4 regions of the Promicromonospora sp. NPDC023805 genome follow, and region 4 is predicted to be linked to each of the others. Evidence: riboswitches for the same ligand, from Rfam matches in the RefSeq annotation. Region 4 holds a riboswitch; each other region holds the start of a gene.
The links. Region 4 has a riboswitch for thiamine pyrophosphate ahead of thiD (bifunctional hydroxymethylpyrimidine kinase/phosphomethylpyrimidine kinase). Riboswitches for the same ligand answer to the same signal wherever they lie in the genome.

Region 1 (7,384 bases), on a different contig from region 4:
TTGTACATGTTCCACAGGGGCTCCTGGGCGACCACCGCCTTGAGCGGCTCCAGGCCCAGGTTGTTGCCCGCGAGCCCGGTGACGGCGTCGTACGACTTGCCGTACATGCCGACGTCGCCCGTGGACCACTCCTGGCTCGCCGACCACTCGATCGCCGCGCCGATGTCGGCCTGCTCGCCCGGCCCCACGAAGTCGAGGCAGCCGGTGCTGCCGCCATAGCCACGGATGTCCACCATGACGAAGGTGTACTCCTTCGCCATGAGGTCGGCGCCGTCGACGAAGTCCCGGAACCGCGCGGACGGGCCGACAACTTCCCACTCCTCCGGCCCGGTCTGGCCGGCGTGCGCGAAGTACGGCCCGATCGACAGGATGACCGGCGTCCGCACGTCCGGGGCGAGGTGGGCGGGCCGCAGGATGTCGGCGTGCAGCTCGACGCCGCCCGACGACGGGAAGTACTCCTGCGTCCACGCCGCGCCCTCGGGCACGCGCTCGTTCTCGTCATGGGTGACGGGGTCGCCCACGGTGGCTGTCGTGCCGCCGGCGACGGCCCCGGCCGGGCCGGCGACCGCGGCGGGCACGCCGCTCCCGGCAAGCATGAGCGTGGCCGCTGCGGCGACCGCGGGTGCAGTCCTGCTGAGTCTCGTACGAAGTCTCATCGAGGCGTCCTCCCTGGGGCCCAGGTCTGGGATGCCCGGGTTACCTGAGAGGTTAGAGAACATTCACCCGCAGTGCCCCGAATTTAGACGAACCGTCCGGGATTGCTCAGCCGCGCAGGCCCAGGAACTCCGCCACACGGTCCGACGCCGGTGCGGCCCGCAGCTCGCCCGGGGCGGCGACCTGCAGCAGCAGCCCCCGGTCCATCACGCCGATCCGGTCGGCGACGGCGGCCGCCTCGGCGTGGTCGTGCGTGACGAACACCGCCGTCGTGCCGGTCTCGACCAGCGCTGAGCGCACCTCGCCCGCGAGCCGTTCCCTGAGCTGCCGGTCGAGCGCGGAGAGCGGCTCGTCCAGCAGGAGCAGGCGGGGCCGCGGGGCCAGCGCCCGCGCGAGGGCCACCCGCTGCTGCTCCCCGCCGGACAGCGTGGGCACGGCCCGCTGCTCGTAGCCGGCGAGCCCCACGAGGTCGAGCAGCGTGGACACCCGCTCGTCCCGTTCGGCCCGGGTCAGGTCCTGGGTCTCCAGCCCGTAGGCGACGTTCCGCCGCACGTCCCGGTGCGGGAAGAGCTGGCCCTCCTGGAACATGAGCCCGAACCGGCGCTTGTGGACCGGCACCCCGGCGAGGTCCTCGCCGTCGTACCGCACGCTGCCGCCGGCCAGCGGCTCCAGCCCGGCCACGGCGCGCAGCAGCGACGACTTGCCGCACCCGCTCGGACCGAGCAGCGCGACCACCTCGCCGGGCGCGACGGTCAGCGACACCCCGTCCACCGCGGTCGAGAGCCCGTACCGCACGCTGACGTCCCGAACTTCCAGCCCAGCCATCAGAACTCCCCTCCGGCGCGCTCGTCGCGCAACCGCTCCGCCACCATCATCACCGTCGCGGTGAGCGCGGCGAGCACCACCGACGCCGCGAGCGCCATCCCGTAGTTCTCGGCGCCGGGCCGCCCGATGAGGCGGTAGATCACGACGGGCAGGGTGGCGCCGTCGGGCCGTGCGAGGAACGACGTCGCGCCGAACTCGCCGAGCGAGACCGCGAAGGCGAACCCGGTGGCCAGCCCGACCGAGCGCAGGGCGATCGGCAGGTCCACGGTCCGCAGGACGCGGCCGGGGCCGGAACCGAGCACCGCCGCCACCTCACGCAACCGGGGGTCGATGGCCCTGAGCACCGGCAGCACCGTGCGCACGACGAGGGGTACGGCGACCACCGCCTGCGCGACGGGGACGAGCAGCCCGGAGGTCCGCAGGTCCACGCCGAGCACCGGCTGGTCCATGGTGATGAGAAAGCCGAATCCGACGGTCACGGCGGACACCCCGAGCGGGAGCATGAACAGCCCGTCCAGCGCCCCGACGGCGCGGCGTGCGCCGACCGACCTCGGCCGCCGGGACACCACGAGCGCCACGAGACCGCCGACCACCAGGGAGATCACCGTCGCGGCCAGCGCGGTCCGCAGCGAGGTCGCTGTGGCCTCCCACACGGTCACGACCAGCGCGTTGCGCTCGCCGGTGGTCCCGAGCGCCACGTAGTTCCCGGGCCCCCAGGACCCGTCGGGCTCGCGAAAGCTGCGGGTCACCAGGCCGGCCAGCGGCAGCACCATGAGCCCGCCGACGATCGCCGCGCCCACCAGCGCCATCGTCAGGTCCTTGGGCGACCGCCAGGACAGCCGCCTGGCCGAGCCGTGCGCGGACACGAGGCGCAGCGCGGCCTCGCGGCGCCGGCGGGCCCGGGCGGACACCGCGAGGGCGCCCGAGATGACCACGAGCTGCAGGATCGAGAGCACCGACGCCGAGCGCAGGTCCAGGAACTGGGTGGTGCGCGTCCAGATCTCGGTCTCGATGGTGCCGTACCGCACGCCGCCGAGGACCAGCACGACCCCGAACGCGGTGGCGCAGAACAGGAACACCACCGAGGCCGCGGACGCGATGGCGGGTGCCAGCGAGGGCAGCGTCACCGTGCGGAAGACCCGCGCGGGCCCCGCCCCGAGGGACGCGGCGGCCTGCTCGGTCCTGGGGTCTAGCCGCTCCCACAGCCCGCCGACGGTCCGCACGACCACCGACACGTTGAAGAAGACGAGGGCGACGACTATCCCGGCCAGCGACTCCTCCAGCCCGAGGAAGCCGAGCGCGCCGCCGGGCGCGAACAGGGTGCGGAACGCGACGCCGACGACGACGGCGGGCAGCACGAACGGCACCGTCACGAGCCCGCGCACCAGTACCCGACCCGGGAAGGACCGGCGGTACAGCAGGTACGCGAGCGGCAGGCCGAGCAGCACGGAGAAGGCGGTGCCGAGCACTGCCTGGGTCAGCGTGAGCCATACGAGCCGCCACGTGCGCGGGCTGGACAGCACCTCGGCGAACCCGGTGAGGTCGAGCACGCCGTCGGGCACAAAACCTCGGACCACCAGCGCGGCAACGGGCCAGGCGAAGAAGACGGCGAGGAAACCGAGGGGGACGGCGACCGCCGTCCCCCAGAGCAGCGGCGCGGGCCGCAGGCTCAGCCGACTCAGCCGATTCAGCCGATTCAGCCGACTACGGTCTCTGTCCACCGCTCTATCCACTCGTCGCGGTGCTCGCTCACCTCGGCGGGCGCCACCTCGAACGGCGCCTCGGCCTGGGGTGCGAACTTCTCCCAGTCGGCGGGCAGCTCGGTAGCGGGGTCGGCCGGGTACATGTACATCGACTCGGGCAGCGCGGCCTGGGCGTCCTCGCCGAGCAGGAAGTCGACGAACGCCTGAGCACCCTCCGGGTTGTCCGACCCGGCGAGCACTCCCGCGTACTCGACCTGCCGGAAGCACGTCTCGAGCAGCGCGCTGGTGGTCGACTCCGAGCCGTCCTCGCTGACGGTGAAGGCCGGCGACGTCGCGTACGACAGGACGAGCGGGCGCTCGCCGCCCTCATCCGCACCCGAGAAGTCCACGTAGTAGGCGTCCTCCCACGAGTCGGCGACCTTGACGCCGTTGTCGACCAGGGACGTCCAGTAGTCCTCGAACCCGTCCTCGCCGAACGCCCCGACGGTCGCCAGCAGGAAGGCGAGCCCGGGCGACGACGTCGCTGGGTTGCTCACCACGAGCAGGTCCCGGTACTGCGGGTCGGCCAGGTCCTCGAGCGTCTTCGGCACCTCGAGGTCCGACTTCTCGAACCAGGCCTCGTCCGCGTTCACGCAGACGTCGCCCTGGTCGATCGGGGTGAGCGCCCCGCCCAGCTGCTCGACGCCGTCGGGCAGGTCCGCCGGGGTGTACTCCTCGACCACGCCCGCCTCGAGCGCGCGGGAGGCGAAGGTGTTGTCGATGCCGAACACGGCGTCGCCGAGCGGTGCGTCCTTGGTCAGCACCAGCTGGTTCACCAGGGTTCCGGCGTCGCCCGCCGCACTGACCTCGACGGTCAGCCCGGACTCCTCCTCGAACCGCTCGACCACCTTCTCGTCGAGCGCCCAGGAGTCGTGGGTCACGAGGGTCACGGTGCCCGACGCCGCCGGGTCGCCCGCGCCGGCCCCGGAACCATCGGACCCAGAGCCACCGGAACCAGAGCCGCCGCAGCCGGCGAGCAGGAGCGCCACGGAGAGCGCTCCGGCGGCCGGACCAGCTTGGATCGTGCCCGCGTGAGCACCGGAAAGACGCAACATCGTGCCTCGACTTCCTCCGCCGGTCTGACCCGGATCAGGTTCAAGGGTCTGCGGTGTTCCGCACTCTCAGCGCCGTGTGGCGCTCCCCTGTCGTGTCCGGCCAGCCTACTGGCCGGTCGAGCGCTACCGTGTGGAAATGGCCAAGATTGAGACGGAACAGACACTCGCCGAGAAGGTCGGCACCCTCGCCCTGACGCTCGCGGCCGGCTGGGTCGCGCAGAAAGCGGTCAGCATGATCTGGAAAGGCGTGACCGGCAACGACGCGCCCAGCAAGGCGGACGACCCGGAGCTGGACCTGGTGCAGGCGACCGTGTTCGCGGCCGTGGCCGCCGGCACCGCGGTGCTCGCGAAGCGCATGGCCTCGAAGGGCGCGTCGACGGCGGCACTTCGACTCGCCGCCCGCCGCGCCGCGCGCTGACCCGTCGGATGCCCGGCCGGGGATCACCGGGCCGGGCATCCGGTCGCAGGTTCAGCCGGACGTGCGCGCCGACACCTTGCGCGGCCGCCGGGTGAGCAGGGGGTCGTGCCCGCGAGGCCGCCCCACCGGCTCGACGCCGTCCAACGCACGTGTGAGGGCTTCCTGCGTGATGCCCGTCCGCTCGCGATCCGCCCCCTCGCGATCGGCCCGCAGCCCGGCCATCACCTGGTCGGCGGCCAGCCGGAGCGGGATGTCGACCCGCTGGGCGGCTTCGTGCAGCAGCTGACCGGCGGTCTCCTCGCTCACCCCGCGTACCGCCATGACGACGCCCTTGGCCTGCTCGATCACCGCCTGGCTGACGAAGGCCCTGGTGACGACCGCCTCGGACCTGCGCGCCAGCGCCTCCTTCTGGACGGGCGTGACGTCGATGACGTACCCGACCAGCTCCGGCGACCGGTCGGGGCCGCTGCGTCGGCCCTGGCCGATGACGACCACCGAACGTGTGCGGCCCTTGCGGTCCACTATCCGGTGCGCGCACGCGAACGGCCGACCCGTCCGCAGGGCCTCGGCGGCGGCCCGCACCACACGGGCGCGATCGTCGGGATGCTTACGGGACCGGAGCGCCTCGAGGCCCGGCTGGACCTCGTGCCGTTTCCACCCGTGCATCGTGTACAGCTCGTCGGACCACCACCAGGTCCCCGACATGATGTCGACGCGGTAGGTGCCGACGAGAAGGTTGGTCCCCAGACCAAGAGCATGCGCCAGGTCACCCGCCGAGAAGCTCGGTGACGGTTCAGCCGTGTCGCCGCCTGCGCCGTCCACGATGCTGAGCCTGGGCTGCTGCAGAGAAGGGGGCATCTTGAACCTCCCAGATCCGAAGTGGACCTGGAGCCGCTTCATGACTCCGCCACTTCGATTCTAGGAGCGAGGCGCTGCGAGTGCCAGACCCTCGTGCCAGCCTGGGACGGGCCGGCCCGAGGGCCGGCGCAGGGACCGACCGGCACGGATCGAGCAGCACGGATCGAGCAGCGGAGGTGCACCGTGAGCGAGACCCCCTACGACGCGACGACCGACCTGGCAGACACCGGCAGCGGCACACCGGGGGTCATGGCCTCCGGCCCGCTCCGCACCGACGTCGTGGTGGTCGGAGCCGGTCTCACCGGTGTCGTCACCGCCCAGCTGCTCGCCGACGGCGGCGCCGACGTCGTGGTGCTCGATGCCCGCGGCGTACGCGCCACCACCACCGCCCGCTCGACGGGCAAGCTCTCGGTGCTGCAGGGCACCCGGCTCGCCCGGATCGCCCGCCACGGCGACGAGGTGGTGCGCGACTACCTCGCGGCCAACTTCGCCGGCCTGGGGTGGCTGCGCCGCACGCTCGCGGACCTGAACGTGCCAGTCGATAACCGGGACGACCTGACCGTGGCGGCCACCCCCGAGCAGGTGGCCGACGTCGACGCGGTGCTCGCGACCTGCGCCCGCCAGGGACTCACCGCACAGTGGGAGGAGGACCCGCCGTACCCCGCGCGGTCCTACGGCGCGGTACGCCTGCCGGGCCAGGCTCAGGTGGACCCGCTGCGCATGCTCTCGGCGTTGCGCGCCCGCCTGCGCGCCCGCGGCGTGCAGGTGCACGACGGCGTCCGGGTGCACCAGGTGCGCCGGCGCCGGTCTGGCGTCGCGCTGCGCACCAGCCGTGGCGCCATCCTCGCGGACCGTGTGGTGCTGGCCACCGGCACTCCGCCCGGGCGGCTGGGCGGGCTGTTCCTCCGGCTGGAGGCGGGCCGCAGCCTGCTCACCACGTGGGAGATCACCGACCCGGCCGCGCTGCCGCCCGGGTTCGACGAGACCATGTCGATCACCGCCGGGTCACCCGTGCGATCGCTCCGCACGGCCGGCGGGCTGCTCATGGTGGGCGGCGATGGCTACACCGTCGGCAGGGAGCGGGACCCTGCCCGGCGGCTGGCCGCGCTGGAGGAGTGGACCCGGGTCCACCTCCCCGTGGACCAGCCCCGGCACACGTGGGCGGCCCAGGACTACACCAGCGACACCGGCCTGCCGCTGGTCGGGCCGGTGGTGCCAGGGGACGACCGCGTGCTCGTGGCCACCGGCTACGCCAAGTGGGGGCTCACCAACGGTGCGGCGGCCGGGCTGGCGCTCGCCGGGCGTATCCTCGGCGACCCCGTCGAGTGGGGTCTCACCTTCGAGCCGTGGGCCCGCAAGCCCACGCCGAGAGTGAGCACCGCGGCCACCTTCGCCGTGCAGACCAAGGGTTGGGCCCGTGCGGCGACCCGTCCCAGCGGACAGCGGCCGGGTGCCCCGTGCGTGTCCCGGGTCTGCCCGCACGCCGGCGCCGTCGTGCGCTGGAACGAGCAGGAGCAGTCCTGGGACTGCCCCGCGCACGGCTCGCGGTTCGAGCCGGACGGCACGCTGATCGAGGGCCCCGCCACCGAGGACCTGGCGCGGCGCTGAAGGGCGCCGGGACCCACTACCTGCTCCTACGCAGGCGTCCCGGAACCTCGATCTCGTCGAGAAGCGGTTCAAGATGCGAGTGCTTCTCAGCGCCTCGAACGTAGGAGAACCGGAAGAAGCCCGGTGACGACCATTCCGTGGAGGTCACTGTGCGAGTCCTCGGTGTCAATGCCCTCTTCCATGACCCGTCGGCGGCGCTCGTCGTCGACGGTCAGGTGATCGCC
Region 2 (7,384 bases), on a different contig from region 4:
CGCACCACGATCTCGTGGCGGCGCGGGGTTCTGGCTATCAGGACCTGGTTGCTCCGCCGACGTTCGCCGTCGTCGTCGCGCAGCGCGCGGAGTCGCAGTACATCAGCGACCCCGAGGCCGACATCGACTTCTCCCGTGTGGTGCACGCGGACGAGCGCTTCACGCACCACCGCCCGATCGTCGCAGGCGACGAGCTGACGACGGTGCTGCACGTGGACCGGGTCGTCTCCCGGGGGGCCATCAGCATGGTGACCACCCGCTGCGAGATCTACGCGATACCGGAGAGCATCCAGGTGCCGTCCCCCGAGGCCGACAGCCTCGGCGAACCCGTCGCCACCGTCACGTCCACGCTGGCGATCCGAGGTGCGGACGCATGAGCCGCCCCGACATCGCTGACCTCGCCGTGGGCGACGTGATCGGCACGCGCGCGGTCACCTTCGACCGCGCGGCGCTCGTCCGCTACGCGGGTGCGAGCGGCGACCTCAACCCGATCCACTGGAACGACAAGTTCGCAGTGGGCGCGGGTCTGCCCGGCGTGATCGCGCACGGCATGCTCACCATGGGCACCGTCGTCGGCCTGGTCTCGGACTGGGCGGGCGACCCGGGGGCCGTCGTCGACTACCAGACGCGGTTCACCAAGCCTGTCGAGGTGCCCAACCCGGGTAGCGCGTCGATCGACGTCATGGGCACCATCGGCGCGATCGACACCGAGGCCGGCACCGTCCGCGTGGACCTCGCCGTCACCGTCGACGGGGCAAAGGTCCTGGGCCGCACCCAGGTGCTCGTCCGCCTCTGACGCTCCGGCGACCCGGTTCCAGGTCTTTACTTCACATGCGCCCCCGGATCGGGTGTGATTCTCTCGTCCCCATGTATGGCCGACGAGAGGATTTCCGCGTGACGTCACGACGGCGCAGCACAGCCCTGGCCGCAGCGGCCGGGCTGCTTCTTCCACTTATACCGCTCTCGGCGGCCGACGCCGCCCCGGCGGCCGCGCCCGACGGCGGTGTGGTCGCGTGCACCGCCGTCCTTGCCGCGGGCTCGCTCGACGAGGCGTTCTCGGCGGCGGCCGAGGCCACCGGAGTGCCGCAGGACCTGCTCAAGGCCGTGTCCTACATGGAGTCGCGCTGGGACCAGCACGCCGGCCAGGTCAGTGCCGACGGCGGCTACGGCGTGTTCAACCTCGCGAGCGACCACGCGCCCGGCCATGCGCACGGCGACGGCCTTCCGCTGTCAGAGATCATCGACAAGGAGGGCCCGGCGCGCGAGGGCACTCCCGAGCTCGTCCTGGCGGCCCGGCTCACCGGACTCAGCGAGGAGACCCTGAAGTCCGAGTCACGGGCCAACGTGTGCGGTGGCGCGGCGCTGCTCGCGTCGTACCAGGCCCAGGCGATACGCGACGGTGCCGTCGACGCCGAGCCGGCCGGGACGACGTCGGCCAGCCTGGGGGAGTGGGAGAACGCAGTGTCCCGCATGAGTGATGTCGAGGGTTTCGCTACACGGGTGTACACAATCCTCAGGGAGGGCGCGGGCGCGACCACTCCCGCCGACGGGGCGGCGATCCTCACGGGTAACCGGGACGTCGCCGTGCCGCGGGCCTCCAGCACGAGCGACCCGGAGACCGACTGCCCCGAAGAGCTCGGCTGCGAGTGGCTGCCCGCGCCCTACGAGAAGGCATCCCCGGACCTGCCCGACAACACCGACAGATTCGGCAACCACAGCCAGGCGGATCGCACGGGCGACGGTGGCCCGTCGCTCGACTACATACTGATCCACGACACCGAGACCGCCTACCAGCCCACGGTGAACCTGGTGCAGGACCCGACCTACCTGGCGTGGAACTACACCCTGCGCTCCTCGGACGGGCACGTCGCGAACCACCTCGACCCGGCCGACGTCGGCTGGCACGCGGGCAACTGGTTCATGAACATGCACTCCATAGGCCTGGAGCACGAGGGCTGGGCCGGCACGGGTGCCTGGTACACGGAGGCGATGTACCAGGCGTCGGCGGACCTCGTCCGGTACCTGGCGGCGGAGCACGGCATCCCGCTCGACCGGGCGCACGTCATGGGGCACGACCAGGTGCCTGGCACCCTGCCCGGGTCCACGAAGAACGTGCACTGGGACCCGGGCCCCTACTGGGACTGGGACCACTACTTCGAGCTGCTCGGCGCCCCCATCGGCGGTGACCTGGAGACGACGACGAACGTCACGCCGGGCGACGTGGTCGAGGTGCGCACGGGGTACGTCGACAACCCGAACACCGTGACGGGCTGCGAGCAGGCGTCGCCGGGCTCGGGCGCGTGCGTAGCGGGTGCCGGGACGAACTTCCGGTACCTGCACCAGTCGCCGTCGGCCGACGCGCCGCTGGCGAAGGACCCGGGCTGGAAGCCGGACGGGTCGAACGGGACCACGTACGCGAGCGACGTGAGCGCGCGCGTGCAGTCGGGGCACAAGCTCGTCGTCGACCAGGTGGAGGGTGACTGGCTGGGCGTGTGGTGGGCCGGTTCGCTGGCCTGGCTGCACAACCCGGCCGAGCGTCCGGTGGTCGTGCCGGCGACGGCGAAGACGGTCACCGTCGCGGGCGACGCCCCGGCGCCGGTCTTCGGCAGGGCCTACCCGGAGGCGGCGGCCTACGAGGAGCACCCGGGCGTCCCGGTGCAGCCGGTCACGCCGATCGAGTACCGGGTGGGCGTGGACCAGACCTACGCGGTGGCGGATGACCACGTGGCCTCGGACTACTTCCGGGCCGCCACGTTCGACGGTACGGGCCCGGGCGGCCGCACGGTAGTGCGCGGCGACGACGTCTACTACCAGCTCTGGCTGGCGCACCGGCACGTCTTCGTCAACGCGGCCGACGTCGAGATCCACGATCCCGTGGTGGCGGACGTGACCGGGCCGAGCATCGAGGGCCGGGCCAAGCCGGGGAAGGTCCTGCGCGCGGACGCCGGCACGTACCTCCCGGGCGAGGTGGACGTGGAGTACCGATGGCTGCGCGACGGCGAGCCGGTGCGCTGGGCGAAGGGTGACCGGTACCTGGTGACGGGCCTCGACCGGGGCGCTGAGCTCACCGTGCAGGTGACGGTCTCCGCGGACGGCTACACGTCGGCGACGTACACCTCGGCCCCGACGCAGGTCCCGCGGAGGTAGAACCAGGGCGAGACAGAACTGTGGCGAGGTAGAACCAGAAGTTCGGGTTCTACCTCGCCACAGCTATCTCGCCACAGTTCTACTTCGCGGGGCTGGGGTTACCAGTTCTGCGTGACGCCCGGCATGTTGCTCGGGAGCTTCACGTTCTTCGGGTGGTAGACGTACGTGACGCCGTCGGTGGACGTCTGCCACACCCGCTCGAAGTTCTCCCGCGTGTACACGACCCGAACCTCGTCGTTGCTCGCCTTGTTCGGGTCGTTGATGATCGGGTCACCGTCCGCGGTGAACCCGACCAGCACGACGAGGTGCCCGGGGGTGCTGTAACCCGCCTCGGGCATCTCCGCCTCGTCGAAGTTGATCGAGAAGGTGAGCGGGATACCCGCCTCGATGAACTTCTCGGCCTCCGCGAGGGAGCGCAGCCGGGTCACGAACGACTTCAGCCCGAACGTGCTGGCGTAGGCGGCGTTGAACGGCCAGTTGCCCGCACCCTCGTACGCGTAGTCCCAGGTGTTGATCGCGGCGTAGTCGACCTGCGGGTCGCCGTTGGGCGCGACGATGTCCTCCAGCTCCTTGGCCGGCACCTCGCGGCCGTAGGAGTAGATCACCATCGTGGACGACGTCGGCGAGCACCACACCTGGCCGCCGCCCCCGAACTCGGGGTACTCGCCGCGGTGGATGTTCTGGCTGTACTGCGGGACGTCGAGCGACACCTCGCGCCCGAGCGTGAAGTCGCTGGTGCCCGTGTAGTGCTCGTCGGGCAGGTTCTCGTTGGTCATGGTGCTCACCGACGCCAGGCGCGGCGAGACCTTGGCGCCCTGCGGCCGGTACAGCCTGGCCCGGGTCTGGAACGCGTTCGGCTCGAAGCCCGCCCTCGCGACGAACGTGTCGGTGAACAGGGCGGCGTCGGTGTCGCCCTGGCCGTTCAGGGAGGTGCGGTGGATGTCGCCGACGCGCCCGTTGGCGGGTGCGAAGTCGTCGCCAGACGCCCAGCGGCCCATCACGAACCACTTGGTCCAGGCCCCGTCAGCCTTGCGGCCGCGGAACTCCACCTCGACCCAGGTGCCCGTGGGGGTGTCGGCGTTCCAGGAGGGCACGGCCTGCTTGATCGGGTACCCGGTCTCGACGACGGGCGAGGTCCACGTGCCGGTCTCGTACGTGACGGGCGTGCCGTCGCCGTACGGGTCCGTGTAGTCCACGAGGTCACCGCCGCGGGGCAGGATGAGCCCGCCGTGGACGTCGAACCGCAGTCCGTCGCGTTCGCCCGCGAGCAGCTCCCGGCGCCCGTCCCACGAGGTCAGGGTGATCTGGTTGTCCGACGCCGTAGGGCTCACCTCAGCGCCCGCCGCCGACACCGCACCCGCCACGATCCCTGTTTGAACCACGAGAGCCCCCGTAGCCGCCAACGCGAACGCCCTCGTTCGCAGGTTGTTCCGTACCGGCATTCCAGCCTCCATGTCCCGGGCTCCCTGCTGGGGTGAGCGAGCCGTCGGGCCTTGCTTATCACGGTGGGCGGCGGGGCAGAAGGAAAGTGCCGGACAGTGCTAACCTCGGCGGCGATCCCACGGGTGCCTCACGCAGGGGCTGAGATCGGGCTGTACGGCCCGGGACCGTTGAACCTGTCCGGTTAACACCGGCGTAGGAAGCAGGAGTCTCATGATGGAGAAGTCCCAGTCCCGCACGCTCGCTTACCAGTACGAGCGCGACCACGAGCACGACGGCGGGTACAGCACACCGCAGGACGACACAGGTCTCCGGGTGCCGGTCACGGAGATCACGCTGGCGCCGTCGCCCGACGGCGCCCCGAACGAGCCGGTCCGGGTCTACCGGACGCAGGGCCCCGGTTCCGACCCGGTCCGCGGCCTCGCGCCGGCCCGCGAACCCTGGGTCGTGGCGCGCGGAGACACCGAGGAGTACGACGGCCGCCATCGGGCACTGGCCGACGACGGGCGCGGCGCACTGCGCCGCGGTGCCGCCAGCCAGGAGTGGCAGGGAGAACGACGTCGGCCCCGCCGGGCGCTCCCCGGCCGGACCGTGACCCAGATGCACTACGCACGCCAGGGCGTGATCACGCCCGAGATGCGGTTCGTCGCGGTGCGCGAGGGCTGCGACGTCGAGCTGGTGCGCAGCGAGGTGGCCGCCGGCCGGGCGATCATCCCGAACAACGTGAACCACCCGGAGTCGGAGCCGATGATCATCGGCAGGGCGTTCCTGGTCAAGGTCAACGCGAACATCGGCAACTCCGCCGTCCACAGCTCCATCGCGGAGGAGGTGGAAAAGCTCGAGTGGGCCACCAAGTGGGGCGCCGACACCGTCATGGACCTCTCCACGGGCGACGACATCCACACCACGCGCGAATGGCTCATGCGGAACTCGCCGGTGCCCATCGGCACCGTGCCGATCTACCAGGCCCTCGAGAAGGTCGACGGCGACGCCGGCGCGCTCACCTGGGAGATCTACCGCGACACGGTGATCGAGCAGTGCGAGCAGGGCGTCGACTACATGACGGTGCACGCGGGCGTGCTGCTGCGATACGTGCCGCTCACCGCCGACCGGGTCACGGGCATCGTCTCGCGCGGCGGGTCGATCCTCGCCGGCTGGTGCCTGGCGCACCACCAGGAGAACTTCCTCTACACGCACTTCGACGAGCTCTGCGAGATCTTCGCCCGGTACGACGTCGCCTTCTCGCTCGGCGACGGCCTGCGGCCCGGATCGCTCGCCGACGCGAACGACGCCGCGCAGTTCGCCGAGCTCGACACGCTCGCCGAGCTGACGAAGCGGGCCTGGGCCTACGACGTCCAGGTGATGGTCGAGGGACCTGGACACGTCCCGTTCCACCTGGTGCGCGAGAACGTGGAGCGGCAGCAGGAGCTCTGCGACGGCGCCCCGTTCTACACGCTCGGCCCGCTCGTGACCGACATCGCACCCGGGTACGACCACATCACCTCAGCGATCGGCGCCACCGAGATCGCCCGGTACGGCACCGCGATGCTCTGCTACGTCACGCCGAAGGAGCACCTCGGCCTGCCCGACCGCGACGACGTCCGTACCGGCGTGGTGACCTACAAGATCGCCGCGCACGCCGCCGACGTCGCCAAGGGTCACCCTGGCGCCCGCGACCGCGACGACGCCCTGTCCAAGGCCCGCTTCGAGTTCCGCTGGCGGGACCAGTTCAACCTGTCGCTCGACCCGGAGCTCGCCGAGGCGTACCACGACGAGACCCTCCCGGCCGAGGCCGCGAAGACCGCGCACTTCTGCTCGATGTGCGGTCCGAAGTTCTGCTCGATGCGGATCTCGCAGGACATCCGCGACGAGTTCGGCGGTGCACAGCACCAGACGGCGCTCGCGGACGCGGCGACGGCGGGGATGGCCCAGAAGTCGGCCGAGTTCCGTGAGACGGGCGGCGAGGTCTACCTCCCGGCCCCAACCCTCCGTCCCTGACACCCGCCCGTTGGTCGGGCTTGTCGAGGTCCCGACAAGCCCGACCAACGGGGGACGGCTCAGGGCATCGCGCTGAGGTCGGGCACCGGTCCCGAGGTAGTGCCCTCGACCAGCGTCACGGGCAGCACCACGGATGGAGGCTCCTCGCCGGCCAGCAGCGCGATGACGGCCAGGCCGAGCGCCCGGCCCTTCTCGACGAGCGGCTGATGCACGCTGGTGAGCACGTCGGGGGAGAGCCACGGCAGGTCGAGCCCGTCGAACCCGGCCACGGACACGTCCTCGGGCACCCGCAGCCCGAGCTCGCGGGCGGCGATCACGGCACCGGCGGCGAGCAGGTCGGAGTGGGCGATGATCGCCGTCGGACGGTCCCGGGCGGGCGCCCACTCGGAGAGGATCTCCGTGGCGGCGTCGCGGCCGTGCTCCACGAGCGAGGCCGGCGTCTCCCACGAGATGACGGGTTCGACGACGTCCCGCACGCCGGCCAGCCGGTTGCGGGTCGGCGTGCGTTCCGCGGCGGCGAGCCGGTCGGCGTCGACCAGCCCCGACCGCTCGTCCCGCCCGAACGGCAGCGTGATCTCCGCGATCCGCGTGTGCCCGAGCTCGACGAGATGCCGCACCGCCTCGGCGGCGCCCCGGCGGTCGTCGACGCTCACCACGGGGACGCCGGACACCTCGTTCCCCTCGCCGATCACGACGGGCACCCCCCGGCGCTGTAGTGCGGCGAGGTTCGGGTCGTCCTTCAGGGTGCCCCAGACGAGCACCGCGACGTCCATCGCGGCGGCCTCGACCAGCGGGTCGA
Region 3 (7,384 bases), on a different contig from region 4:
GCTCTGCTTCGCGGACCTCCACTTCGGCGTATTCAGCGCTGGCACTACGCTCGAACGTATGACACACCTGCGATGGGGCATCCTGGCGGCCGGCGGGATCGCCTCGGCCTTCACATCAGACCTGAACGACAACGGCTTCACCGTGCAGGCGGTGGGGTCACGGTCCCTGGAGAAGGCGCGCGCCTTCGCCGACCGCTTCGGCATCCGGACGGCGCACGGCTCGTACGAGAACCTCGTGAACGACCCCGAGGTCGACATCGTCTACATCGCCACGCCGCACCCGATGCACGCCGAGGCCGCGAAGCTCGCGCTGGAGGCCGGCAAGCACGTGCTGGTCGAGAAGCCGTTCACGGTCAACGCCGCCGAGGCGCGCGAGATCATGGAGCTCGCCGAGGAGAAGGGCCTCGTCGCGCTCGAGGCCATGTGGACCCGGTTCCTCCCGCACATGGCGCGCGTGCGCGAGATCATCGCTTCCGGTGTGCTCGGCGAGGTCCGGACCCTGATGGTGGACCACACCCAGGACCTGCCGGACGACCCGGCGCACCGCATCAACGACCTGGCACTCGGCGGCGGCTCGCTGCTCGACCTGGGCATCTACCCCGTCTCGTTCGCCTGGGACCTGTTCGGTGAGCCGCTCACCGTGCAGTCGCACGCGACGTTCAAGGAGACGGGTGCGGACGCCACCATCGCCACGATCTTCGGTTACGACGGCGCCCGGGTCGCCACCACCATCTCGGCGTCGGACACCAAGGGCCCCAACCGGGCCTCGATCCTGGGCACCGAGGGACGCATCGAGATCGACGCCGTCTGGTACAGCCAGACGACGGTCCACGTGTACGACGCCGAGGGCACCGAGACCGAGACGTTCACCGCCGAGATCACCGGCCGCGGCATGCAGTTCCAGGCCGCCGAGGCCGAGCGCCTGGTCGCGGCCGGCGAGCTCGACAGCCCGCTCCTCCCGCGCGCGGAGACGGTAGCGATCATGGCGACGCTGGACACGATCCGCGAGCAGATCGGCCTGAAGTACCCGGGCGAGTAGCCCCACTGCCGGCACCCCCTTCGAGGCCTAGGCTGCTCCCTTCTGAACCGTTTCAGAGCGGAGGAACCTAGGCCTCGAAGGGGGTGCGCTTCCGGATCTGCCGTGCGGAGATGTAGCGTGTGCTCGCCAACGCGGGGAGCTCGGGGTAGCCGGGCTGAGAGGTATGGCCTGGGCATCGCGCCCGACGCCGTCGACCCGATCACTTGAACTGGGTAATGCCAGCGGAAGGACGTGCCTGACGGCGCGGGCGTTCGGTCGATGCCGTCCCCGAAGGGGGACGCGGCGGCGCCTCTGTCAGGAACCGGCGACCTCTGGTGTGCCCGTGCACGGAGGTCGCACACATGCTCGCCGAGATCCAGGTCTCTCCCCGCCCCAGCGGCACGCCCGACGCGAAGTACGCGTACGTCGACGCCGCCATCGCCGTCATCCAGGCGTCCGGACTCACCTACGAGGTGGGCGCCATGGGCACGTTCGTCCAGGGCAACCCCGATGAGGTGTGGGCGCTGCTGCGCGCCGTCCACGAGGCGACGATCGAGGCGGGCGCCGAGGGCGTCCAGTCCAACATCAAGGTCAGCGAGACCGCCGACGCCGGTGGTCCCACCATCTCGGAACTCATCACCAAGTTCCGGGCGTGAGCACGGGCGTTCGGCGGTGGGGGGCGCGGCGGGTGATCGCCCCGCTCCTCACCGTCGTCGTCCTGCTGGCCGTCTGGGAGGCGGCGGTGCGCCTGACCGGCGTGCCCGAGTTCGTGCTGCCCGCGCCGTCGCAGGTGGCGCTGACCGCCGTCGAGGTGGCGCCGCTGCTCGGCCCGCACGTCCTGACGACGCTCACCGAGGCGGTCGCCGGCCTCGTGCTCGGCACCGTCGCGGGCCTTGTCCTGAGCATCCTGGTCACCGCCTCGCGTGTGACCGGCGACGCCCTGTACCCGCTGGTCGTGCTGACGCAGACGGTGCCGGTAGTGGTGCTCGCGCCGCTGATGATCCTGTGGACGGGCTTCGGCCTGCTGCCAAAGATCGTCCTGGTGGCGCTCACCGTCTTCTTCCCCGTGCTCGTCTCGGCGGTGGGCGCGATGCGCGCCGTCGACGCCGAGCACGCCGACATGGTGGCCGGCCTGGGCGGCACCCGCCTGGACCAGTTCCTGCTGGTCCGACTGCCGGCGTCGATCCCAGGGGCGCTCGCGGGCCTGCGGGTCGCCGCGACCTACGCGGTGGGCGCGGCAGTGGTCGCCGAGTACCTCGCCGGGCAGTCCGGGCTCGGCGTGTTCGTGCAGCGGTCCCGCAAGGCCTACGCCGTGGACCAGATCTTCGTGGGCGTCGTCCTGATCGCCCTGCTGTCCGGCCTGTTCTTCGCCCTCGTCGCCGTGCTCACGCGCATCGCGACGCCGTGGCAGAGAGGAAAATCATGAAGCACTCCCCGACCTTCCTCGTCCGTTCGGCGGCCCTCGCGGCGGTAGTGCCCCTGGCGCTCGCCGGCTGCGGCACGTCTGCCGGCGGCCCGGCGTCCGACGGCGATCTCCGCAAGGTGACCGTCGTGCTCGACTGGACGCCCAACACCAACCACTCCGGCCTCTACCTCGCCCAGGCCGAGGGCTGGTTCGAGGCCGAGGGGCTCGACGTCGAGATCATCGAGCCCGGCGAGACGTCCGGGCTGCAGCTCGTCGCGGCCGGCCAGGCCGACTTCGCCTACTCCGTCGCGGAGGGTCTGGTCCCGGCGCGCGCGGCGGGGGCCGACGTCGTCTCGGTGGCGACGGTCATCGAGCACAACACGTCGTCCCTGATCAGCCTGTCGGACGACGGCATAACCCGCCCCCGCGACCTCGAGGGCAAGCGCTACGGCTCGTACGAGTCCGACCTGGAGAAGGCGCTGATCAGCAAGCTCGTGGAGTGCGACGGCGGCGATCCCGCCAAGGTCGAGTTCACACCCCTGGTCAGCGACGACTTCCGGATCGGCCTCACCGAGGACCAGTTCGACACGGCATGGGTCTTCGACGCGTGGGACACCGTCCGGCTGGGTGAGGTCGACGGCCTCGACGTCGAGACCATCGCGTTCCGCGACCACTTCGACTGCATCCCCGACTGGTACACGCCACTGGTCGCGACGTCCCGTTCCCTGCTCGACGACGAGCCCGACGTCGCGCGCGGATTCCTCGCGGCGCTGTCGCGCGGGTACGACGAGGCGGCCGCCGACCCCGACAGTGCGGCGCAGGCACTGCTGGAGGCGGCGCCCGAGCTCGACCCGGAGCTGGTCGAGGCGAGCGCGCTGTGGCTCGGCCCGCAGTACGCGTCTGGCGACTGGGGCACGCAGCGGGCCGAGGTGTGGGACGGGTTCGTCTCGTTCCTCGAGGAGGAGGGGCTCACCGAGCCCGGTTTCGACACCGACGCGGCGTGGACCGACGAGTTCCTCCCGGGCGGGGCGGGCGACCAGCCGTGAGCGTGCTCGCCGCACACGGGCTGAGCGTCCGGTTCGGTGACGTCGCCGCGCTGGAGGGCGTGGAGCTCGCGGTGGAGGACGGCGAGTTCGTCGCCGTCGTCGGGCCGTCGGGGTGCGGCAAGTCGACCCTCCTGCGCGCGCTCGGCGGCATGCTGCCGCCGGGCGCGGCGGTCTCCGGCACGCTGCGTGTCCCGAGCCTGCCCGACGGCGGAGCCGCCACGGCCTGGATGCCCCAGCGGGACGGGCTGCTGCCGTGGCGCCGGGCCTGGTCCAACGCGCTGCTCGGCGCCCGGATCGCCAGGGTCCCGCGGCCCGACGCCGAGGCGCGCGCCGCCGAGCTCTTCGAGACGTTCGGCCTGAGCGGCTTCGAGCGGGCCTGGCCGCACGAGCTGTCGGGCGGCATGCGGCAGCGGCTCGCGCTGCTGCGGACGTGCCTGGCCGGCCGGCCGGTGCTGCTGCTCGACGAGCCGTTCGGCGCGCTGGACCCGATCACGCGGCGGCGGATGAACGAGTGGCTCGCGGGGGTCGGGCTGGCCGGCGGCCTGGTCGAGGGTTCGGCTTCCGGCGTCGGGCAGCGGGCGGTGGTGCTCGTGACGCACGACGTGGACGAGGCGCTCGCCCTGGCCGACCGCGTGGTGGTGCTCAGCGCACGGCCGGGCCGGGTGGTGCTGGACGCGGCGGGCCCGAGCCGGGCCGAGGTGCTGGCTGCGCTGGAGTACTGAGCGGTCTAAGGGATCACACCCCTTCCCTGGTCAGTAGCAGTCGATCAGGTGCGTTTGATACCGAATGTTCACTTTTGTGCTACCGAATCTTCGCTTTCATGCTGGGGGCTCCTGCTCTACTAGAGGCAATCTAGTTGCCCCAGTCAATCAAAGGATGAACGGTGAAAATGTTCGGCAGCCCGGTCTCGGCAACTGTTCATCTCATCGCGGGACCCACCGGGGTCGGTAAGAGCGATGTGGCCTCGGGCCTGGCCCTGCGTACCGGAGCTCCGGTCGTTGTGGCGGACCGCATCCAGTGTTTCACCGACCTTGCCACCACCAGTGCCAGGGCCGGCGCCGAGGTGTCCGGCGTCCGACGGGTATGGCTGGGCGATCGCACCGTCGCCGATGGCGACTACTCCGCCGAAAGGGCCGTGGACGTGCTGGTGGAGACGGTGAGTGAGCTGAGCCGTACGGCATCGTCGGTGATCGTCGAAGGAGGGTCGATCTCGCTCCTGACAGTTCTGGCTGCTCGCCTGCCCAGGCTTCCCTGGGATTTCACTGTTCAGTTGTTGGCCCGCCCAGCGGACAACTCCCAGTACCTGCGCGCACTCACCTCGCGTGCGCACGTCATGCTGCGCCCGGAACCGCCGCTGCGCAGTCTCCTGGACGAGCTCGCGGAACTGTGGAGAGATCCCGCGAAACGTCCGTTCGCCGCCTCGGTGAACGGCCTGGAGGCCGTGCTCGAATGGTGTGACAAGCACTCTCTGGACCCGCAGGAAGCCACCATCTCCCATGTTCCTGAGGGCCTGCTGGACGAACTTGCGTGTTTGATCGCGCTGCGGCACGCCGAGCACGGAGCGGATCAGGAGAAGGCGTTCTCCGAGCTCTTCTCCGACCTCTCGATGCAGCTCCCAGCAAGGCTTGGCTCATGAACAGCGTCACCGTGTTCTGTGGAGCGGCGCCGGGCCGGGACCGCACCCACCTGCATACCGCCGCCCTGTTGGGCCGTGAGATCGCCGAAGCCGGGCTGCGCCTCGTCTACGGCGGCGCGTCCATCGGCCTGATGGGTGCTGTCGCGGACGCTGCTCTGGAAGCCGGCGGCAGCGTCGTCGGCGTCATCCCCGAGAGCTTCCCCCGGGAGATTGCCCACCAAGGTCTGACCGAACTGCACTTCGTCCCCAACATGCACCGGCGCAAGGCACTCATGGGCGAGCTCGGCGACGCGTTCGTCACCCTGCCCGGCGGCCTCGGCACCGCCGAGGAACTCTTCGAGGTCCTCACCTGGGCACAGATACGCCTGCACAGCAAGCCGTGCCTCCTGCTCAACCACGGCGGCTACTACGACCCCCTGCTTACGTATCTGAGTCACGCCGCGCAGGAGGGCTTCGCCGACGCGGCGGACATCGAACGCCTCGTCGTCTGCCATGACCCCGCCGAGGTGCTCCGTCACCTCACCGCCCTCCGGCAGCCCGCCGCCCGCTGAGCCACTCGGAAGAACTCTGCACAACCTGGTCTCGACGGGCTCGACCAGCGGGGTGGGTTAGTCGAGGGGGTGCAGGATCCGGTCGAGGAAACGGCGGGTGCGCTCCTCGGCCGGGTCGCTGAAGATCTGTGCGGGAGCGCCCCGCTCGACCACCACGCCGCCGTCGAGGAACAGCACCTCGTCCGCGACCTGGCGCGCGAACTGCAGCTCGTGCGTCACCACGACCATGGTCCAGCCCTCGTCCGCGAGCTCCTTCATCACGGTCAGCACCTCGCCAACGAGCTCGGGGTCGAGGGCCGACGTCGGCTCGTCGAACAGCAGGAGGTCCGGCTCGAGCGCCAGCGCACGCACTATGCCGACGCGCTGCTGCTGCCCGCCGGACAGCTCGTGCGGGTAGGCGTCGCGCTTGTCCGCGAGACCGACCCGGGCCAGGAGCTCCTCGGCGCGGCCGATCGCCGTCGCGCGGGGGATCCGCTTGACCTGCGTGGGGCCTTCGATCACGTTCTCCACGACCGTGCGGTGCGGGAACAGGTTGTGGTGCTGGAACACCATGGCGGAGCGGTCGCGCAGGGCGGCGCGGTTCGCCTTCGCCAGACGGGCGCCGGCGCGCCGGGCACCCCAGCCGCCGCCCGCCGCGGCGGCCTGGGCGCCGAAGTCGATGGTGGGCCCGCCGTCCAGCTCCAGCAGCCCGGCGTCGGGCGTCTCGAGTCCGTTGAGCGAGCGCAGGACCGTCGTCTTGCCGCTGCCCGACGCGCCGATCAGTGCGACCACCTCGCCGCGCTGGACCTGCAGGTCCACCCCGCGCAGCACGTGGTTGCTGCCGAACGACTTCTGGATGCCGCGGGCGGTCAGGAGGTTCGTGATCGGGGCGTCCTCAGTGCGCGACATACCGGTCCAGCCTCTTCTCGATAGCGTTCTGGCCGGCGGCGAGCACGGTGCAGATCATCCAGTAGATCAGGGCCGCCTCGGCGTAGATCAGCAGGAACTCGTTGGAGGACGCGGCGATCTCCTGCGCCTTGCGGAACATCTCCGTCACCAGGATGACGACGGCCAGCGACGAGTCCTTGACGAGCGAGATGAACGTGTTCGACAGCGGAGGCACCGAGACGCGAGCGGCCTGCGGCAGGATGATCCGGCCCAGCGTCCTGGCCGGCGACATGCCGACCGTCCAGCCTGCTTCCCACTGCCCCTTGGGCACGGACAGGATCGCCGCACGGATCACCTCCGCCGCGTAACCACCGACGTTCATGGAGAACGCGATGATCGCGCTGGGCCACGGTTCGAGCCGGATGCCGAGCTGCGGCAGGCCGTAGAAGATGATGAAAAGCTGCACCAGGAGCGGAGTGCCGCGGATGGCCGACACGTACGCGCGGCCGACCCACGACAGCACCCGGTTCGGTGACAGCCGCAGCAGCGCCACGACGAGCGCGAGCACCAGCCCGAACGCGAACGACACGAGGGCGAGCGGGATGGTGCCGATGAGGGCGCCCCGCAGGAGCGGCCAGAACGAGTCGGCGGCGAGCTGCCAGTCCATGTATCCCTCTCCCCGCGATCAGCGGAGACGTGTTGCGCGGAGCGTCACTCGGAGACGTCCTCGCCGAAGTACTTCTCGCCCAGCTCGGCGAGGGTGCCGTCGGCACGCAGCTCGTCCAGGGCGCCGTCGATAGCCGTCGCGAGAGCCTCGCGCTCGGGCGTCACGACGAACGCCGACTGCGACTCCTCCTCGGT
Region 4 (7,384 bases):
TCCCGGTCCGTCGCCTACCACGGCACCACCCACGGTGCGCTGTCGGTGACGGGTCTGCCGGGCCTCAAGGAGCCGTTCGAGCCCCTGGTCCCGGGCGCGCACAAGGTGCCCAACACCAATATCTACCGAGCGGCCGAGGGACTGCGCGACGATCCGAAGGCGTTCGGCCGGTGGGCCGCCGACCAGATCGAGACGCTCATCGAGATGGAGGGGCCCGGCTCGGTGGCCGCCGTCTTCCTGGAGCCCGTGCAGAACGCCGGCGGCTGCTTCCCGCCGCCGCCCGGATACTTCGAGCGGGTGCGCGAGATCTGCGACAAGTACGACGTCCTGCTGGTCTCGGACGAGGTCATCTGCGCGTTCGGCCGCATCGGATCGATCTTCGCGTGCGACGACTTCGGCTACGTGCCGGACATGATCACCTGCGCCAAGGGCATGTCGTCGGGCTACTCCCCGATCGGCGCGTGCCTGGTCTCCGACCGCGTGTTCGAGCCGTTCGCCACCGGGTCCACGAGCTTCGGCCACGGATATACGTTCGGCGGGCACCCGGTCTCGGCCGCGGTCGCCATGGCCAACCTCGACCTCTTCGAGGCGGAGGACCTGACCGGGCGGGTCAAGCGGAACGCTCGGGCGTTCCGGACCACCCTGGAGCGGCTGCACGACCTACCGATCGTGGGCGATGTGCGCGGCGCCGGGTACTTCTACGCGATCGAGCTGGTCAAGGACAAGGACACCCGGGAGACCTTCGCCGGCGACGAGGCCGACCGCCTGCTGCGCGAGTACGTCACTCCGGCCCTCCTCGAGGCAGGCCTGTACTGCCGCGCCGACAACCGCGGCGACCCGGTGGTGCAGCTCGCGCCGCCGCTGACCGTCGGGCAGACCGAGTTCGACGAGATCGAGGAGATCCTGCGGGGCGTGCTGAGCGAGGCCTGGTCCAAGCTGTGACCTGGTCGGGCGGCCGCGCGCTGCTCCGCCGGCCGACGGCGCATGATCGACCTGCTCGTGGACGGACCGCAGCACAGGGCCGGACGGACCGCTGGGTAGGGTGGGGCCGAAATGGCGCGGGGCGCCGGGCACCAGCCCGGCTGAGACGTACCCGTGGAACCTGATCTAGGTAGTGCTAGCGAAGGGACGCCTCATGGGCTCACTCCTGCCCGACGACGCCGTCGTCCGGACCCGGCCGCCCGGACACCCCGCCGTGGCGCTGACGATCGCCGGCTCGGATCCCTCCGGCGGCGCGGGGATCCAGGCCGACCTGAAGACGTTCGCCGCGCTCGGCGGCTACGGCTGCGCGGTACTCACCGGGCTGACCGCCCAGTCCACGACCGGCGTGACCAGAGTGCTGCCCGTGCCAGCCGACATGGTGACCGCGCAGCTCGAGACCCTGTTCGCCGACGTAGCGGTGGACGCCGTGAAGATCGGCATGACGACGGACGCCGCCGTCGCCCGGGCCGTCGCGGCGGCGCTGCGGCACCTGCGGGGCGCCGGGCGCGCGCCCTACGTGGTGCTCGACCCGGTGATGGTCTCGACGTCGGGCCACCGCCTGCTCGCGCCCGACGCCGAGGCCGTGCTGCGCGACGAGCTGCTGCCGCTGGCCGACCTGGTCACGCCGAACCTGCCGGAGGCAGCCGTGCTGCTCGGCGCCGAACAGGCCCGGGACGACGGTGAGGCGGCCGACCAGGCGCGTGCGCTGCTCAAGCTCGGGGCACGGTTCGCCCTGGTCAAGGGCGGGCACCTGGTATCGGCGGAGTCGGTAGACCACCTCGCGGGTCCGGACGGCGTCGTCGCCCTGACCGCCCAGCGGATTCCCACGCGGAACACCCACGGGACGGGCTGCACGCTCAGCTCGGCGTGCGCCGTCCTGCGCCCCCGGCACGACGGGTGGGAGCCCGCCGTACGCATGGCGAAGGACTACCTGACGGAAGCCCTGCGCGCCGCGGACGACCTGCTCATCGGCGGCACCGGCACGACGCCCGGCCCCTGGCACGGCCACGGCCCGGTCGACCACAGCTTCGCCACCCGCACCCTCGGCTGATGGGTCGGTCGATCCACCCCTTCGAGGTCTAGGTTGCTCCGCTCTGAATCGTCTCAGAGCGGAGCAACTTAGGCCTCGAAGGAGAGGGACCGGGAGACGGCAGCGTCAGGCCGACTTGAGGAGCTCCGCCGCCCGGGCGCGGGCCCAGGCGTCGGCCTCCAGGACGCCCTCGACCGAAGCCGCGTCGCCGGCGTCCGTCGTCGCGTGCGCCTCCACCACCGCGGCCACCGTGTCGACGATGTCGAGGAAGCCGATGGCGCCGTCGTGGAACGCGTCGACGCACACCTCGTTCGCCGCGTTGTAGACCGCCGGGTGCGTGCCGCCGGCCTCGCCGACCTGCCGGGCCAGGCGGACGGCGGGGAAGGCGTCGTCGTCCAGGGGGGCGAACTCCCAGGTGGACGCCTGCGTCCAGTCGATGGGCACATCGACGTCGGGCAGGCGGTCGGGCCAGGACAGGCCCAGTGCGATCGGCACGAGCATCCGCGGCGGACCGGCCTGGGCGATGGTGGAGCCGTCGGCGAACTCGACCATCGAGTGGATCATCTGCTGCGGGTGCACCACGACGTCGATCGCGCTGAACGGCAGGTCGAACAGCAGGTGCGCCTCGATCACCTCGAGGCCCTTGTTCACCAGGGTCGCGGAGTTCGTGGTGACCACGCGCCCCATCGAGAAGTTGGGGTGCCGCAAGGCCTGCGCGGGGGTCACGTCGCGCAGCTCGGCGCGCGTGCGACCGCGGAACGGCCCGCCGCTCGCGGTCACGACGAGCTTGCGCACCTCCGACGCCGCGCCCGAGCGCAGCGACTGCGCGATGGCGGAGTGCTCGGAGTCCACCGGCACGATCTGACCTTCGCGCCGTACGGCGGCCTTGACCAGCGCGCCCCCGACGACCAGCGACTCCTTGTTCGCGAGCGCCAGCGTCGAGCCGGCGGCGAGCGCGGCGAGGGTGGGGCGCAGGCCCACGGATCCGGTGATGCCGTTGAGCACGACGTCGCTCCCCCGGCCGGCCAGCTCGGTCGCGGCGCCCGGTCCGGCGAGCACCTCGACGCCGTCGGCACCGGCCTCCGCGAGGAGGGTGGTCAGCGCGGCGCGTGCGGCGTCGTCGGCCACCGCGACGGCGCGCACGCCGAGCGACGCGGCCTGCCGGGCGAGGAGCGGCAGGTCGGAACCGCCGGCGGACAGCGCGTCCACGCGGAATCGCTCGGGGTTGCGCCCGATGACGTCGATGGCCTGCGTGCCGATGGAACCGGTGGAGCCGAGGAGGGTGACGCTTCGCATAGGCCCCATCCTGTCAGTCCTCGGCGGCCTGCTCGGCACGGCCGCGGCCGAACATCCGCCAGCCCTTGACCACGCCGCGGGGGTCCGGGGCGGGCTCGCCGGCGGCCTCCCAGCCGGCGTCGTCGGCGAGCGGGACCACGTGGAGGCCGAAGTCCGCGAGGATCACCGGGATCGCGCGGATGGCGGCGCGGTCCTTCTCGCGGTCCGCCTCCGACAGCTCGGCCCAGGGGCGCAGGTCCGGGTGCAGACGCCGGGCGTCGTCCCGCTGCGGCCCGTAGGTCCAGCCGGCGGCGGTCTTCTCGGCCATCCACCGCTCGTGCTCGTCGACGGCGCGGGCGTCGACCACGGGTTCGGGGATCCGGCCGTGCTCGCCGTCGCCTGCGGGTGCGACGGTGCAGCCCATCTGGCGGAGCCGGTCCGGGATGGCGCGCACCTGGGCCCGGTTCGCCGCTCGGAGGTCGTCGGACAGGTCGACCCACGAGACCATCGCCGGGGTGCTCTCCCAGGCCACGCCGCGGGAGCGCTGGTTGCGCAGGTAGGTCAGGTGGGCGGAGACGGCCATCAGGTCGTAGACGTCGTCGTGCACGAGCACGCCGGGCGCGGTCGCCCTGCGCAGCAGCGTGCCCGGTTCGACGACGTCGAGCCGCCCGCCGAGGTCGTCGAGGATCGCGCCGTCGTGGGTGCCGAACAGGCCTCCGAGGCCCGCGAGGCGGTTGAGGCGGAGCACGACGGCGCCCTCGCCGGCGCGCCAGAGGTCGCTGTCCCGCAGCGCGTGCCGGAGCGCGTCCACGTCGTCGTCATGGCACACGTAGACCCGCTGGGGCGTGCCGATCGCGCGTACCTCGGCGAACGTCTCGACCGGGACGAGCCTGCAGGCCGCCCGCACGCTGGGCCAGCGTGCCCGCAACGCCTGCGCGGCGGCGCGCGCACCGGGGCCGACAAGGGTCACGGTGAGCGGTTCGCCGCCGGACGCGATCTCGACGCTCCGCAGCCGCGCGAATGCGACGACGAGCGCCCTGCCGAACGTGCCGTGCCCGACCACCGAGATGTGCGGCGCGGCGCCGCGGGCGACGGTCCGGTCACGCCGGGCGAGGGACCGGGCGACGAGCTCGCCGAGCGTGAAGAAGTCCACGCCGGGCTGCGGATGGCTCAGGTGCCGGGCCTGCAGGGCCAGCGCGAACTCGGGGTCGCTGACGTGCGCGTTCAGCCGCAGACCGGGCAGGTCGGGATACCGGTCCGCGCGGTTGGCCACGGCCACGGTGAGGACGTTGACGCCGGGCTCGTCAGCCTCGGCCTCGCAGGCGTAGAGGACGGCGGCCCCAGCCACCCCGGCGTTGCGCAGCGAGTCGGCATCGCCCGCCGTGGTCCGCGCGACGGGCGCGCCCCGGGCCGCGAGCGCCTCGGCGATGAGGTCGGCGACCGGCGTGCGCCCGACGACCACCGCGTGCCCCCGCATCCGGCGGGTGCGCATGAGCACGAACTGGTCGGCGAACAGGGAGCGCACCGCCTCGAACACGGCGTAGCCGGTGGCGACCGGGGCGAGGAACCGTGCGGCCTGGAGCTGCCAGGGCAGGTCGCCGCCGTCGTTCGTGGCCTCCGCGCCGAGCACGAAGAGCTGGACGGAGTAGTAGACGACGTCCCACCCGGTGGTGCCCCAGACGAAGTCCGGGGAGGTCCGGTAGATGGAGAAGCCCCACAGGCCCAGTGCGAAGGCCACGCCGAACAGCGCGGTGAAGCCCGCACGCACCCACGACCGGCGCACGCGCAGCCGACTGGGTCCGTCGCTCGGGACGACCAGCTCCGGTGTCGCCATCTCATGCCTTCCTCACCCTGTGCCGCCCGGCCCGGGACCGGTCCCGGGCCGCGCATTTCACCATAAAGGTGACTAGCGTCATGACCAGCGGCGACACTACACACCGGGGACTCATTTCTCCCGGTCCGCGACATTCGCCGAGGAAAGGCTGTGGGGGGCAAGGATGACCGACCGGAGAGGCCGCTTCCTTCGCACCAAACGCGCGCGCCCCGCGCCCCGCACCGACGGGTACGACGCCTTCCTGTCCTACAGCCGCGACTCCGACGGCGAGTTCGCCCCCGCGTTCCACTCGCAGCTCCTCGACTTCGACGACCGCGACGACGTCCGCGACCTGCGCATCTTCCTGGACCGGACCGGCCTGGCGAACAACCCCAGCCTCTGGGGCTCCATCAAGCACAAGCTGGAGCACTCCGACTACCTCATCCTGCTCGCCTCCGAGGGTGCCGCGAGCTCCCACTTCGTGGCCGAGGAGGTGGCCTGGTGGCTCGAGCACCGGGAGCCCGAGACCCTCCTGGTCGCGGTGACCAGCGGCAAGATCGTCTGGGACCGGTCAGCGAACAAGATAGACAAGATCAGCACCACCGCGTTGCCCGCGCCGCTCGCCGAGCGGATCGACAGCGAACCCAAGTGGACCGACCTGACCCGGCTGCGCCAGCGGCGCAGGTTCTGGCGGCGCCACCCGGACCGGGCGACGGCGCTCGCAGAGCTCGTCGCCCCGCTGCGCGGCCCGGACGTCAGCACCGAGGAGATCCTCAGCGCTCACATCGCTCGCCAGGGCTCGACCAACCTGTGGAGCCGCCTCGCGATCGCGGGCCTGCTCGTCATGCTCGCCGTGACCGGCGTCGCGTTCGGATACGCCCTGCGGGAGGCGTCCCGGGCGAACGAGGCGGTGAACGCCAACGCCGCCCACCTGCTCGGCGCGACGTCGCACGTGGTGCACCAGGACGATCCCGCGGTGGCGCAGCTGCTCGCGGTGGAGGCGGTCGAACGCCTCCGGGACGGGCAGACCCGCACCGCGCTGTTCAACGCGGTGACGGCGAACGAGCCCGCCGACCCGTACCTGCTGCGAACCGTCGACGTACCGGAGGAGACGGAGCTCGCCGACGTCGCACCGACCGGCACGGGCATCGTCGGGCGTACCGACAGGGGTGACCTCGTGCGCTGGAACCCGGACGACGGCGAACCCGCCGTCCTGCGCGGTGACCGCACGCCGTTCGGCACGGTGACCGGATCCGGGCGGGCCGGCCCCTTCGTCGCCGGGAGCGCGGACGGCACTGTCGTCGCCGCGGTGGACGACCTCGGCGTGACCGTGGGCCGCTTCGGACCCCTCCCCGAGGGCAGCACGAGCCGCCAGACGCACCTCGACCTGCCGGGCGCGACGGCGGTGGCCATCACCCCGGAGGGCGACACGCTCCTCATCGCGTGGCACGACGCCACCAGCGGCAGGAACCGGATCGGCAGCATCAACCTCGCGGGTCGCGACCTGGCTGTCCTGGAGTCGGACGCCGGTTCCCGGCGGCCGCACGAGCAGCGCCTGGCGTTCAGCGGCAAGGTGGAGACGGAGCTGGCGGTCACGTCCCTCGCCGTCGGCTCCAGTCGCACCCTTGCGGTGGCCGACGCCGCGGCGGACACCCTCGAGGTCCGCAGCGTCGACACCTTGGAGCTGACCCACGCCGGCCCCGTAGACCTGCCCGACGGCGCGGTCCCGTCCCCCTCGCTGAACGACTGGGCGACGCTGCACTCCGACGAGAACGGCACGACGGTCACCGTGCACCACTGGGCCGACGGCTCAGTACGTTCGGCGGACTGCCCGGTGCCCCGCGTCTGGTCCGACCCGCAGGTGGTCGCGATGGACGACGCGACCACGCGGGCGCTGATCGCCACCGACCGCGGGCTCGTCGCGTGCGAGATCGCCGGGGACGCCGACCTGCGGCGGACCTGGCACCTGTCCGGCGTCCAGCGGACCGGCCCGCCGGTCCTGGTCGGGACCGACCGGGTCGCGGCGGCGTCGGACGGCCGGATCGCGCTGTGGTCCACCGCCGACGCCCACGGTGACGTGCCGCTGCCGGACTCGGCGGGTGCGGCGGCGACCGCGGCGGCAGCGGCGGACGCCGGAGATCCGGGCGCGGACGAGGGCCCGGCCGGCCCGACCGCGGTCCTCGCCACGTACCGGGACGAGTCGACGGGGCCGGCGAGCACCGCGGCGTCCTGGTCGGACGGCACCGTGACCATCCACGGGCGCGGGACCGTGACGCTGCCCGCCG

Region 1: it holds a riboswitch for thiamine pyrophosphate, as region 4 does, so the genes downstream of both, AB0F70_RS18775 (thiamine ABC transporter substrate-binding protein) here and thiD (bifunctional hydroxymethylpyrimidine kinase/phosphomethylpyrimidine kinase) in region 4, are expected to answer to the same signal.
Region 2: it holds a riboswitch for thiamine pyrophosphate, as region 4 does, so the genes downstream of both, thiC (phosphomethylpyrimidine synthase ThiC) here and thiD (bifunctional hydroxymethylpyrimidine kinase/phosphomethylpyrimidine kinase) in region 4, are expected to answer to the same signal.
Region 3: it holds a riboswitch for thiamine pyrophosphate, as region 4 does, so the genes downstream of both, AB0F70_RS15610 (thiamine-binding protein) here and thiD (bifunctional hydroxymethylpyrimidine kinase/phosphomethylpyrimidine kinase) in region 4, are expected to answer to the same signal.

Annotation. Positions count from the first base shown of each region.
Region 1 covers NZ_JBFAAH010000019.1:90,472-97,855, forward strand. The annotation lists gene AB0F70_RS18760 (CocE/NonD family hydrolase) at 1-656, opposite strand, end outside; gene AB0F70_RS18765 (ABC transporter ATP-binding protein) at 763-1,479, opposite strand; gene AB0F70_RS18770 (iron ABC transporter permease) at 1,479-3,170, opposite strand; gene AB0F70_RS18775 (thiamine ABC transporter substrate-binding protein) at 3,176-4,276, opposite strand; TPP riboswitch at 4,271-4,375, opposite strand; gene AB0F70_RS18780 (DUF4235 domain-containing protein) at 4,413-4,694, shown strand; gene AB0F70_RS18785 (PAS and ANTAR domain-containing protein) at 4,746-5,552, opposite strand; gene AB0F70_RS18790 (FAD-dependent oxidoreductase) at 5,736-7,160, shown strand; gene AB0F70_RS18795 (carbamoyltransferase C-terminal domain-containing protein) at 7,310-7,384, shown strand, end outside.
Region 2 covers NZ_JBFAAH010000002.1:284,744-292,127, reverse strand. The annotation lists gene AB0F70_RS04745 (MaoC family dehydratase N-terminal domain-containing protein) at 1-377, shown strand, start outside; gene AB0F70_RS04740 (MaoC/PaaZ C-terminal domain-containing protein) at 374-796, shown strand; gene AB0F70_RS04735 (peptidoglycan recognition family protein) at 895-3,147, shown strand; gene AB0F70_RS04730 (C39 family peptidase) at 3,246-4,529, opposite strand; TPP riboswitch at 4,701-4,806, shown strand; gene thiC (phosphomethylpyrimidine synthase ThiC) at 4,801-6,585, shown strand; gene AB0F70_RS04720 (LacI family DNA-binding transcriptional regulator) at 6,645-7,384, opposite strand, start outside.
Region 3 covers NZ_JBFAAH010000014.1:142,403-149,786, reverse strand. The annotation lists gene AB0F70_RS15615 (Gfo/Idh/MocA family oxidoreductase) at 59-1,039, shown strand; TPP riboswitch at 1,162-1,286, shown strand; gene AB0F70_RS15610 (thiamine-binding protein) at 1,381-1,674, shown strand; gene AB0F70_RS15605 (ABC transporter permease) at 1,671-2,444, shown strand; gene AB0F70_RS15600 (ABC transporter substrate-binding protein) at 2,441-3,469, shown strand; gene AB0F70_RS15595 (ATP-binding cassette domain-containing protein) at 3,466-4,191, shown strand; gene AB0F70_RS15590 (isopentenyl transferase family protein) at 4,359-5,105, shown strand; gene AB0F70_RS15585 (TIGR00730 family Rossman fold protein) at 5,102-5,656, shown strand; gene AB0F70_RS15580 (amino acid ABC transporter ATP-binding protein) at 5,714-6,544, opposite strand; gene AB0F70_RS15575 (amino acid ABC transporter permease) at 6,531-7,190, opposite strand; gene AB0F70_RS15570 (amino acid ABC transporter substrate-binding protein) at 7,235-7,384, opposite strand, start outside.
Region 4 covers NZ_JBFAAH010000020.1:41,460-48,843, reverse strand. The annotation lists gene AB0F70_RS19110 (aspartate aminotransferase family protein) at 1-942, shown strand, start outside; TPP riboswitch at 1,050-1,146, shown strand; gene thiD (bifunctional hydroxymethylpyrimidine kinase/phosphomethylpyrimidine kinase) at 1,136-2,032, shown strand; gene dxr (1-deoxy-D-xylulose-5-phosphate reductoisomerase) at 2,138-3,307, opposite strand; gene AB0F70_RS19095 (RyR domain-containing protein) at 3,321-5,120, opposite strand; gene AB0F70_RS19090 (hypothetical protein) at 5,284-7,384, shown strand, end outside.